4 regions of the Streptomyces sp. T12 genome follow, and region 2 is predicted to be linked to each of the others. Evidence: riboswitches for the same ligand, from Rfam matches in the RefSeq annotation. Region 2 holds a riboswitch; each other region holds the start of a gene.
The links. Region 2 has a riboswitch for cyclic di-AMP ahead of PBV52_RS06315 (C40 family peptidase). Riboswitches for the same ligand answer to the same signal wherever they lie in the genome.

Region 1: linked by a shared signal. The riboswitch ahead of PBV52_RS18650 (transglycosylase family protein) and the one ahead of PBV52_RS06315 (C40 family peptidase) in region 2 are both predicted to bind cyclic di-AMP.
Region 3: linked by a shared signal. The riboswitch ahead of PBV52_RS22490 (M23 family metallopeptidase) and the one ahead of PBV52_RS06315 (C40 family peptidase) in region 2 are both predicted to bind cyclic di-AMP.
Region 4: linked by a shared signal. The riboswitch ahead of PBV52_RS28660 (LysM peptidoglycan-binding domain-containing protein) and the one ahead of PBV52_RS06315 (C40 family peptidase) in region 2 are both predicted to bind cyclic di-AMP.

The regions. Positions count from the first base shown of each region.
Region 1 covers NZ_CP117866.1:4,199,615-4,201,805, reverse strand. The annotation lists gene PBV52_RS18655 (transglycosylase family protein) at 1-445, shown strand, start outside; cyclic di-AMP (ydaO/yuaA leader) riboswitch at 651-850, shown strand; gene PBV52_RS18650 (transglycosylase family protein) at 855-1,550, shown strand; gene eno (phosphopyruvate hydratase) at 1,852-2,191, shown strand, end outside.
Region 2 covers NZ_CP117866.1:1,451,009-1,453,199, reverse strand. The annotation lists gene PBV52_RS06320 (LysE family translocator) at 1-371, shown strand, start outside; gene PBV52_RS06315 (C40 family peptidase) at 457-930, opposite strand; cyclic di-AMP (ydaO/yuaA leader) riboswitch at 934-1,144, opposite strand; gene PBV52_RS06310 (hypothetical protein) at 1,485-1,793, opposite strand; gene PBV52_RS06305 (ATP-dependent Clp protease proteolytic subunit) at 1,801-2,191, opposite strand, start outside.
Region 3 covers NZ_CP117866.1:5,021,157-5,023,347, reverse strand. The annotation lists gene PBV52_RS22495 (PP2C family protein-serine/threonine phosphatase) at 1-594, shown strand, start outside; cyclic di-AMP (ydaO/yuaA leader) riboswitch at 855-1,012, shown strand; gene PBV52_RS22490 (M23 family metallopeptidase) at 1,024-2,052, shown strand; gene PBV52_RS22485 (aldo/keto reductase) at 2,181-2,191, shown strand, end outside.
Region 4 covers NZ_CP117866.1:6,334,650-6,336,840, forward strand. The annotation lists gene PBV52_RS28655 (HAD family hydrolase) at 1-565, shown strand, start outside; gene PBV52_RS28660 (LysM peptidoglycan-binding domain-containing protein) at 600-1,370, opposite strand; cyclic di-AMP (ydaO/yuaA leader) riboswitch at 1,376-1,555, opposite strand; partial or broken gene PBV52_RS28665 (CocE/NonD family hydrolase) at 1,833-2,191, opposite strand, start outside.

The DNA of each region.
Region 1 (2,191 bases), 2.7 Mb from region 2:
TTCCTCTCCTTCTTCCTCTTCGCACTCTTCGTCCTCTTCGGCGGACAACTCCTCGAAGTCCGATGCGCCCGCCGATGCGAGTGCCCCGCAGTCGCCCGACGGCTCGCCCGTGGAGACGCCCAAGAGCGACAATCTGGACAAATCAGAGCAAGGAGAGGGCTCCCGGAGCCTCGTCGACACCGGGGCCATCGACTCCGGGACAGTCGGCTCGGGACGTCATCGCGGACCCAGTGCCGACGAGAGCGGGGCGAGCGAAGCCGCCGCCAAGTCCTCCGGTCGCCATGCCTCGTACACCGTCCGCGCCGGCGACACTCTCGCCTCCATCGCCGACTCCCTTGGCCTCGACGGCGGATGGTCCGCGCTGTACGACGCGAACAAGCAGGCCATCGGTACTGACGCGAACCACATCTTCCCCGGTCAGACCCTGGAAGTCCCCACCAAATAGGGGGCGAACAGGGCGAAAAACAGCGACAGTTCGCGTCATGGTTCGCGCTGAATGTCCGTTTTGAATGTACTGAGAGATAGATCTCAGAAGCCCTGATCGTCTTTGAAATTCCGCGAATCGCGTGGCTACGGTCATGACCGCTCGTCACCACGAGCCCCGGCTGCCGCAACGCCGAATCCTGCCAGCGGCCGTACGGGAACAGTCGTCGCGTAAAGCGCCGTAGGCAGGAGCGGGGGACCCAAGGTAAGTGCCGGGTCCGGCAGTTGAGGCCCTTCGGGGCCGCACGGCCGGAGTCGGCTTGGGGTGAAGCCGCGCAACGCGAGCCGAAAGGCGAACGTGCGCGGCCGGGCAACTCAACCGGCCCGAACCCGACAGCTCACCTCGCAGGCGTCGGTGAGGGGATCTCTCCATGCTGTTTTCCAGCAAGGGCAAGCACCGTCGTCCGTCCAAGGCCGCTCGCGCCATAGCCGTCGTCGGCGTCACCGGCGCCGCCGCCGTCGCCGCCCCGCTGATGGCGGCCGGCAGCGCCTCCGCCGCCACCGCCTCCGAGTGGGACGCCGTCGCCCAGTGCGAGTCCGGCGGCAACTGGTCGATCAACACCGGCAACGGCTACTACGGCGGTCTGCAGTTCTCGGCCTCCACCTGGGCCGCGTACGGCGGCACGGCGTACGCCTCCACCGCCGACCAGGCCAGCAAGGGCCAGCAGATCGAGATCGCCGAGAAGGTCCTCGCCAGCCAGGGCAAGGGTGCCTGGCCGAACTGCGGCACCGGCCTGTCGAGCGCCGCGTACAGCGGCTCCGGCTCCTCGTCGAGCGGTTCCTCGCAGAGCAGCGAGAGCACCACCCGCTCCACCGAGCAGCAGTCGGCCTCCCGCTCCAGCGAGCGTCCCGCCGCCAAGAAGAGCACCAAGACCGTCACCACCCCGACCGGCAAGAAGGTCAAGAAGGGCGACGGCGAGTACAAGGTCGTCAAGGGCGACACCCTCAGCTCGATCGCCGCGGAGCACGACGTCAAGGGCGGCTGGGAGAAGCTCTTCCAGCTGAACAAGGACATCGTCGAGGACGCGAACCTGATCTACCCGGGCCAGCAGCTGCACCTGAAGTAATACGGACAGCTGAACCACAGCGCCCTCACATGCGTGGACCTCATAGTGAAGTCCTCGTGAGGGTCACCCCCGTCCCCCACGGGCTCCCCGCTCCGGTGCGTCTTCCCCCGTACGCACCGGGGCGGGGCTTTTTCTTTCCCTGAATGCCACCCGCCCTTTGTTCCGGCGGGGAACAATGGGTACGGTTCGCTTCTGTCCACGGGACGGTCGGTCGGCTGCCGATGTCCCCGAGGCGGTTAGGCTCTAGTCGCAAGGCTCACAGCCCCGCACCAACAGCGTCACATCCACGAAGGAGATGCTCGTGCCGTCCATCGACGTCGTCGTAGCCCGGGAAATCCTCGACTCGCGAGGCAACCCCACCGTCGAGGTCGAGGTCGGCCTCGACGACGGCAGCACGGGTCGTGCCGCCGTTCCGTCCGGCGCCTCCACCGGCGCCTTCGAGGCCATCGAGCTTCGCGACGGCGACCAGAACCGCTACCTCGGCAAGGGTGTCGAGAAGGCCGTCCTCGCCGTCATCGAGCAGATCGGCCCGGAGCTCGTCGGCTACGACGCCACCGAGCAGCGCCTGATCGACCAGGCGATGTTCGACCTGGACGCCACCGACAACAAGGGTTCCCTCGGCGCCAACGCCATCCTCGGCG
Region 2 (2,191 bases):
TCTATCTGGCCGTCCAGACGCTGCGGCAGCGGCACACCGATGGGGAGAACGCGCAGGAGGATTCCACCGCGCGACCGCTGCGGCAGGGCTTCGTCACCAACGCCCTCAATCCGAAGGCGTCCCTCACGTTCCTCAGCGTGCTGCCGCAGTTCCTGCCCGCGGGGGCTCCGGCGCTGCCCCGGACGCTGCTGCTCGCGCTGATCGTGGTCGCGATCGCGCTCGTCTGGTTCCAGGTGGTCGCCCTGCTGGTGGACCGGCTCGGCAGGTGGCTGCGCCGGCCGCGCACCGCACGGGCGGTCACGACCGTCACCGGCGCCGCGCTGACGGCCTTCGGCGTGGCACTCCTCGCCGGGCCGCTGCGGGCCGTCTGACAGCCTTTGCCGGCGCCCGGCCTTCAGTCCGGGGCCCCGGGGGCGCTGACGGCGCGTCAGGCAGCCGTCAGCGCCCCCGGGGAGGTCACTTGACCCGGCCGTACCAGACGCTCCTGGTCCAGATCTTCTGCAGCCTCACGACGTCCCCGCTCTTGGGGGAGTGCCAGATCTTTCCCTTCCCGGCGTAGATGCCGACGTGGTAGACGTTCGACCCCGAGTGGAAGAACACCAGGTCCCCGGCCTTGCGGTTGCCGGCAGAGATGTGGCGGGTCTTGTTGTACTGCTGGGCCGCGGTACGGGGCAGCTTCTTGCCGGCCTTCTTGTACGAGTACAGCGTGAGCCCGGAGCAGTCGAACCTGTGCGGACCTGTGGCGCCCCACTTGTACGGGGAGCCCTTCTTGGAGGCCGCGATCTGAAGTGCCTTCGTCGCCGGCGTGGCGGCTTCGGCCTCGGAGGCGAAGCCGGGCGCCACGATCGAGCCGCCCACTGCGGCGATGGTGAGAGCCGAGGCCGTACCGGCCCGGACCATGAGCGACGGGACACGATTGAGCGCAGTCATGCGCAACCCTTCGTCAGCCGCCTGTGAAGGATGACCTGTCGGATTCGGGCTGGCGAAGTTGCCCGGTCGCGTTGCCGCGACTTCACCCCAAGGGTTGCTCGGATCGAACGAACGTCCGCTCCGGCGACCCGTCTTGCTCGGGTCCTCCACTCCTGCCGATCCACTCCTGTCGACCGGTCATCCGGGCGGCGGCAGGACTCGGCGTCCGCCCGGATCGCCCCGCCGCTGTGGCGGGGGCTTGTCGTCAGACAGGGATCTTGACGCACGGATGAACGAAAAACCCAACGGAACCGGGGATTTGTGGCGTTACTCACCACTCACCCGTTCGGGTGGACACCCCCGTGTTCGACCGGGTGTCCAGGTATCCGACGAGCCCCGGACCAGCGATGGAGCGTCCCATTCCGCCTTGGGGTCATGCCTGTTGCGCAACTTGAGGGGTGCGTAAAAGGGAAGGTTTCTACGCCGAAAGGGGGTACGCCTTTTGGTCCGTTTCAGCTCCCGTCCGGACGCCTCGGCCGTGGGGCGAGGCGTCCAGAACCTGTCTGAACGAGTCGTCAACTGTCGGAGCGCGACGGCATCGTGACGCGAGCCGTGCGGCGTTCACCGTCCAGCACGCGCAGCGCACGCGCCAGCGTGGGGGAGTGCAGCTCGGTCTCGCCCCGCTGGTGCATCAGCGCCAGCGCGTCCCGCAGCTCGGCCGCCCTGCCGACGAGCGCCTGGGCGGCGCGCAGTCCGCGGTAGGTGTCGCCGTGCCGCGTCGGGTTGATCCGGCCGAGCAGGTCCACCACATCGAGATAACGGTCTATCAACTCCCCCTCGGCACGCGTCAGCGCGGGCAGGGGCGGCAACTCGGGTGGAAGCACCGGCCGATCACCGCCCTGTGGGCGGCGCGAGAGTGGCCTTGCGGCTGGGGATGATCCGGTCCACCAGCCCGTACTCCAGCGCCTCCTGGGCGCTGAGGATCTTGTCCCGCTCGATGTCCTGGCTCACCTGCTCGCGGCTGCGCCCGGTGTGCCGGGCGAGCATCTCCTCCAGGCGGGTTCGAACGCGCGTCAGTTCGTCGGCCTGGATGGCGAGATCGCTCGCCTGCCCCTCGATCGGCTCGGGGAGCCCCGGCTGATGGATCACCATGCGGGCCCCGGGCAGCGCGAATCGCTTCCCCGGAGTCCCCGCGGCCAGCAGTGCCGCGCCGGATGCCCCGGCCTGGCCCAGGCAGATCGTCTCCACGTCACAGGTGACGAACTGCATCGTGTCGTAGATC
Region 3 (2,191 bases), 3.6 Mb from region 2:
GTACGGCTCGTCGTGGGGGACGTGCGCGGCAAGGGCATGGGGGCGGTCGCGGCGGTCGCCGTCGTCATCGGGGCGTTCCGGGAGGCCGCCGAGCAGGAGGCCACGCTGGAGGCGGTCGCGCAGCGGCTGGAGCGGGCGCTGGCGCGTGAGCGCACGCGGCGTGAAGGGGTCGAGTCCTCCGAGGGGTTCACCACCGTCGTGCTCGCCGAGCTGCCGCACGGCAACGGGCTCGTGCGCCTCGTCAACCGCGGACATCCACCGCCCCTGCTGCTGTACGCCGACGGAACCGTGCGCTCGCTGCTCACCCCGGAGCCCGCGCTGCCGCTCGGCATGGGCGAGCTCGGCGCCTGGCCCGACCGGGCCCAGGAGGCCGGCTTCCCGAGCGGGGCCACACTGCTGCTGTACAGCGACGGCCTGTCCGAGGCGCGGGACGAGAACGACCGGTTCTACGACCCCGAGGCCCGGCTCGCGGGACGGGACAACGCCTGTCGCGAGCCGGCCGCGCTGCTCGGCGTGCTCGCGGCCCAGGTGCGCAGGCACTCCGGGGGCGGCATGGCGGACGACCTGGCTCTCATCGCCGTGCGACGGCCCTGATGGAGATCTTGTGGAGCAGACCCTTGATCACCGTCACCAACCGTGATCGGGTGACCGCCCTCCGCATAACAACTGACATTCCGTCAATACCTGTGTGGCTCCTGAGCCCTGGCCAACTCGCCCGATTTAGGCCACTCATGACCCGTAAGTCCGGGCGAAAATAGTTAATGATCAAGCGGAACAGCTTGGAATCCGTACCCCGCGTCTATTAACGTTCGATAACGCAGCGCGGTCGTCCCAGCCGTCACAAGAGTCGGCTCCGTGCGCACGCGCCGAATCCCGCAAGGGAACCGGGGAACCACCACCTTGGGGTGAATCGCACGGATACCGCCGTGAACTCACGGCCGGTATACGCGCGTAGGAGACCTTCCTGCTCCGAACCCGTCAGCTAACCCGGTAGGCGAGAAGGAAGGAAAGGAGCACGCCCACGTGGCGTCCAACCGGCCTGCCCAGCAAGCCCCGTTCGTGCCGAGTCAACGCAGTACCGACTCCTTCGGCTACGACAGCTACCGCACCGACGAGGGCCCGTTCGAGGAGTGGAACCCCACCGCGGACTCCATTCGTCCCGTACGCGGCAGGCATCGCGTCTCCAAGCAGCGCGGCGGGGGACTCGCCCGCAGCTCCACGGTTCTCGGCGTCGGTGTCATAGCCGCCGTCGGCGCGGGCGGCATGGCCAGCGCGAACAGCGGCAAGCCGCCGGTCGCCATCACCATGCCGGACCTGCCGCTGATCTCCGACGACGACTCCTCCGCGGCCGCCGAGGACTCCGCCACCGCGCTGAGCACCATGGGCGAGGCCGCCGAGGAGACCACGCAGGGCACTGCCGACGCCGGCGAGGCGCTGCGCAGCCGGATCATCGCGCAGGCCGAGCTGCAGCAGGACCAGATCGACAGCAAGGCCGCCGCTGCCGCCGTCGCCGCCGCCGAGAAGGAGGCCGCCGCCGCGGCCGCCAAGGCGGAGAAGGAGGCCGAGGCCAAGGCCGCCGCCGCGAAGGCCGAGGCCGAGGAGGAGGCCCGCAAGAAGGCCGAGGCCGAGCGCCTCGCCGAGCTGGCCAAGCAGTTCACACTGCCGACCTCCTCGTACACCATCACCTCGACCTTCGGTCAGGCCGGCGCCTACTGGTCCTCCGGCTACCACACGGGCCTCGACTTCGCCGCCCCCACCGGCACGCTGATCAAGGCGGTGCACTCCGGCACGATCACGTTCGCCGGCTGGGACGGGTCGTACGGCTACAAGACGGAGCTCACCCTCGACGACGGCACCGAGCTCTGGTTCGCGCACCAGTCCTCGATCAGCGTGAGCGTGGGCCAGAAGGTCAACACGGGCGACGTCATCGGCCGCGTGGGCGCCACGGGCAACGTGACCGGGGCGCACCTGCACCTCGAAGTGCACCCCGACGGCAGCGCGAGCGGCATCGACCCGATGGCGTGGCTGCGCGGCAAGGGCCTCACGCCCTGAGGTTCACCCACTTCTGATCCCCGGCGGTCCTGACGACTTACCCCCCGACGTCAGGGCTGCCGGTTTCCGCTGCGTGCGCAATGATGCGTGCGGAATACAGGCTTCTGGTGCGGGTGTTGGGGAAGAGCATGACTTCTCT
Region 4 (2,191 bases), 4.9 Mb from region 2:
GGACCGGGAGTTGGCGGAGACCGCGCTCGGCAAGATCGAGGCCGAGGTGGGTCAGGTCTACGCGGCCGTCGACCAGGACGGAGTCGACGGACTCACGCTCATCGAGCCCGGGTATCTGATGCCCCACCCCACCCTGCCCGCCGTACGCGTGCGGCACCGCGACGACCTGTGGTGCGAGCCGATCAGCAAAGTGCTGCTGCGCCATCCCGCCCTGTCGGACGACGAGTTGGCGGCGACGGCGCGCGCGGTGGTCGGATCCCTCGCGACGGTCACCATGTCAGGGCCGGGCACCGTCGAACTCCAGCCATGCGGCATCACCAAGGCGACCGGTCTCGCGCTCGCCGCGGAGCATCTGGGCCTCGGCGCGCACGAGACCATCGCCTTCGGCGACATGCCCAATGACATCCCGATGTTCGACTGGGCCGCCCGCGGTGTCGCGATGGCCAACGCGCACCCCGAACTCAAGGCGGTTGCCGACGAGATCACCCTCTCGAACGAGGACGACGGCATCGCCGTCGTCCTCGAGAGACTGTTCGCGGGGAGCCTGGTCGACTTCGCCCAGTAGTGCCCGTTCTTCGACCAGTAAGGAATGGTTTCGCCTAGTAAGGGCCGTTCACGTTGTCGATCGAGCCGTACCGCGCGGCCGCGTAGTTGCACGCGGCCGTGATGTTCGCGACCGGGTCGAAGGGGTCGTAGACCGTCCCCGGCACGTGGTAGGCCGCGAAGGTGGGGTCGATGACCTGCAGGAGCCCCTTGGACGGGGTGCCCGCCGCGGCGTTGGAGTCCCAGCCGTTGATGGCGGCCGGGTTGCCGGACGACTCGCGCATGACGTTGCGGTAAATGCCGTCGTATGAACCTGGAATTCCGTTTTGCGCCATGATGTCCAGCGCATTGCGGATCCAGCCGTCGAGGTTGTCCGGGTACGACTTCACGGAGGCCGTGGTGGCGTGGGCGACGGCGGACTTCTTGGCCGGCGCGGACGCCTTGTCGGCCGTCTCGCTCGCGGTGCCGGCCTTCGTCGCCCGGACCTTCAGGTCGAGGCCCGGGTGGATCAGCCTGGGGTTGTCGCCGACGGCCTTGCGGTTGTCCTTGTAGAGCTGCCGCCAGCCGCCCTGTGCGTCGTACCGGTCCGCGATGCCGTAGAGCGAGTCGCCCTTCTTCGTGGTGTAGGTGACGGACTTGGCCTTCGCCGCGGACGGCGCGGACTGCGGTGCCGCCTGCGCGGCGGCGGGGGCCTGGGCCGGCTGTGCGGCGCTCGCGGTGGTCGCGCTCAGGAGTGGGAGGGCGAGGGCGGCGGTACCGGTTCCGGCTGCGACGACGTGGCGGGTGAGCGGGTTGGTTCTGGGACGGCGGTGCTTGCCTCGGGCCATGGCGCTGTTCCTCTCCGACGCCTGCGAGGTGAGCTGTCGGGTTCGGGCGGGAGATGCCCGGCCGCGCCGCCGTGTGGCGGCGCGGACTTCACCCCTAGCCGGCCCGGTGCGCCATCAAGGCGTCCGGTCCGGCGACTTACCTGGGTCCCCCGCTCCTGCCGTTCGTGAGTGAGTACGTAGGTGGATGACTCGGGCGGCGGCAGGATTAGGCGTCCGCCCGACTGAGCGGGAACGTATGCGAGAGCACACGCCCGGAACAAGTGCCATGGTCACCTGTCGTGCCGGTTGACCATGGTCTGGTGTGTATGGGGTGCTTGATCCTTTGCGGTTGCCAAGCCTCAACTTGCGCTCGGGGCAAGGGGTGGAGGGGGCGCTTCCGGTCGGGTCTGCGGCTGGGGGTGCGTGACCCAATTCACTGACATCCACAAGAGCCGCAAATCGGGCAATGGCTCCAACTCGCTGTTAACCGGCCGTCCGTTGAGTCCGTTTCTCCCATGTACGGTGGAAAAGCACCTCTTCGCCCTCCCGGCAGATCACCTCGTTCGAGGTGACGAAATGCTCCCCGTCGCAGCTGATCTCCGAGCGCGTCCGCACCGTGGCGTCCCACGCCAGATCCGGGCGGTGCAGCCGGATCGACCAGTCCGAGCGGGTGCGGGCCGACAAGGGGTCCCACTCGTCGATGGTGTACGTCTCCAGCGCGTCCTCGGTGAACTCCAGGCCGTCGGGGTACACGCGCGTGCCGCCGTACCGAGGGTCGACCTCCAGGCGCCACTCGCCCTTGGCGACGTCGCGCACGACGAGCCGCTCGGGGCGCGGTTCGT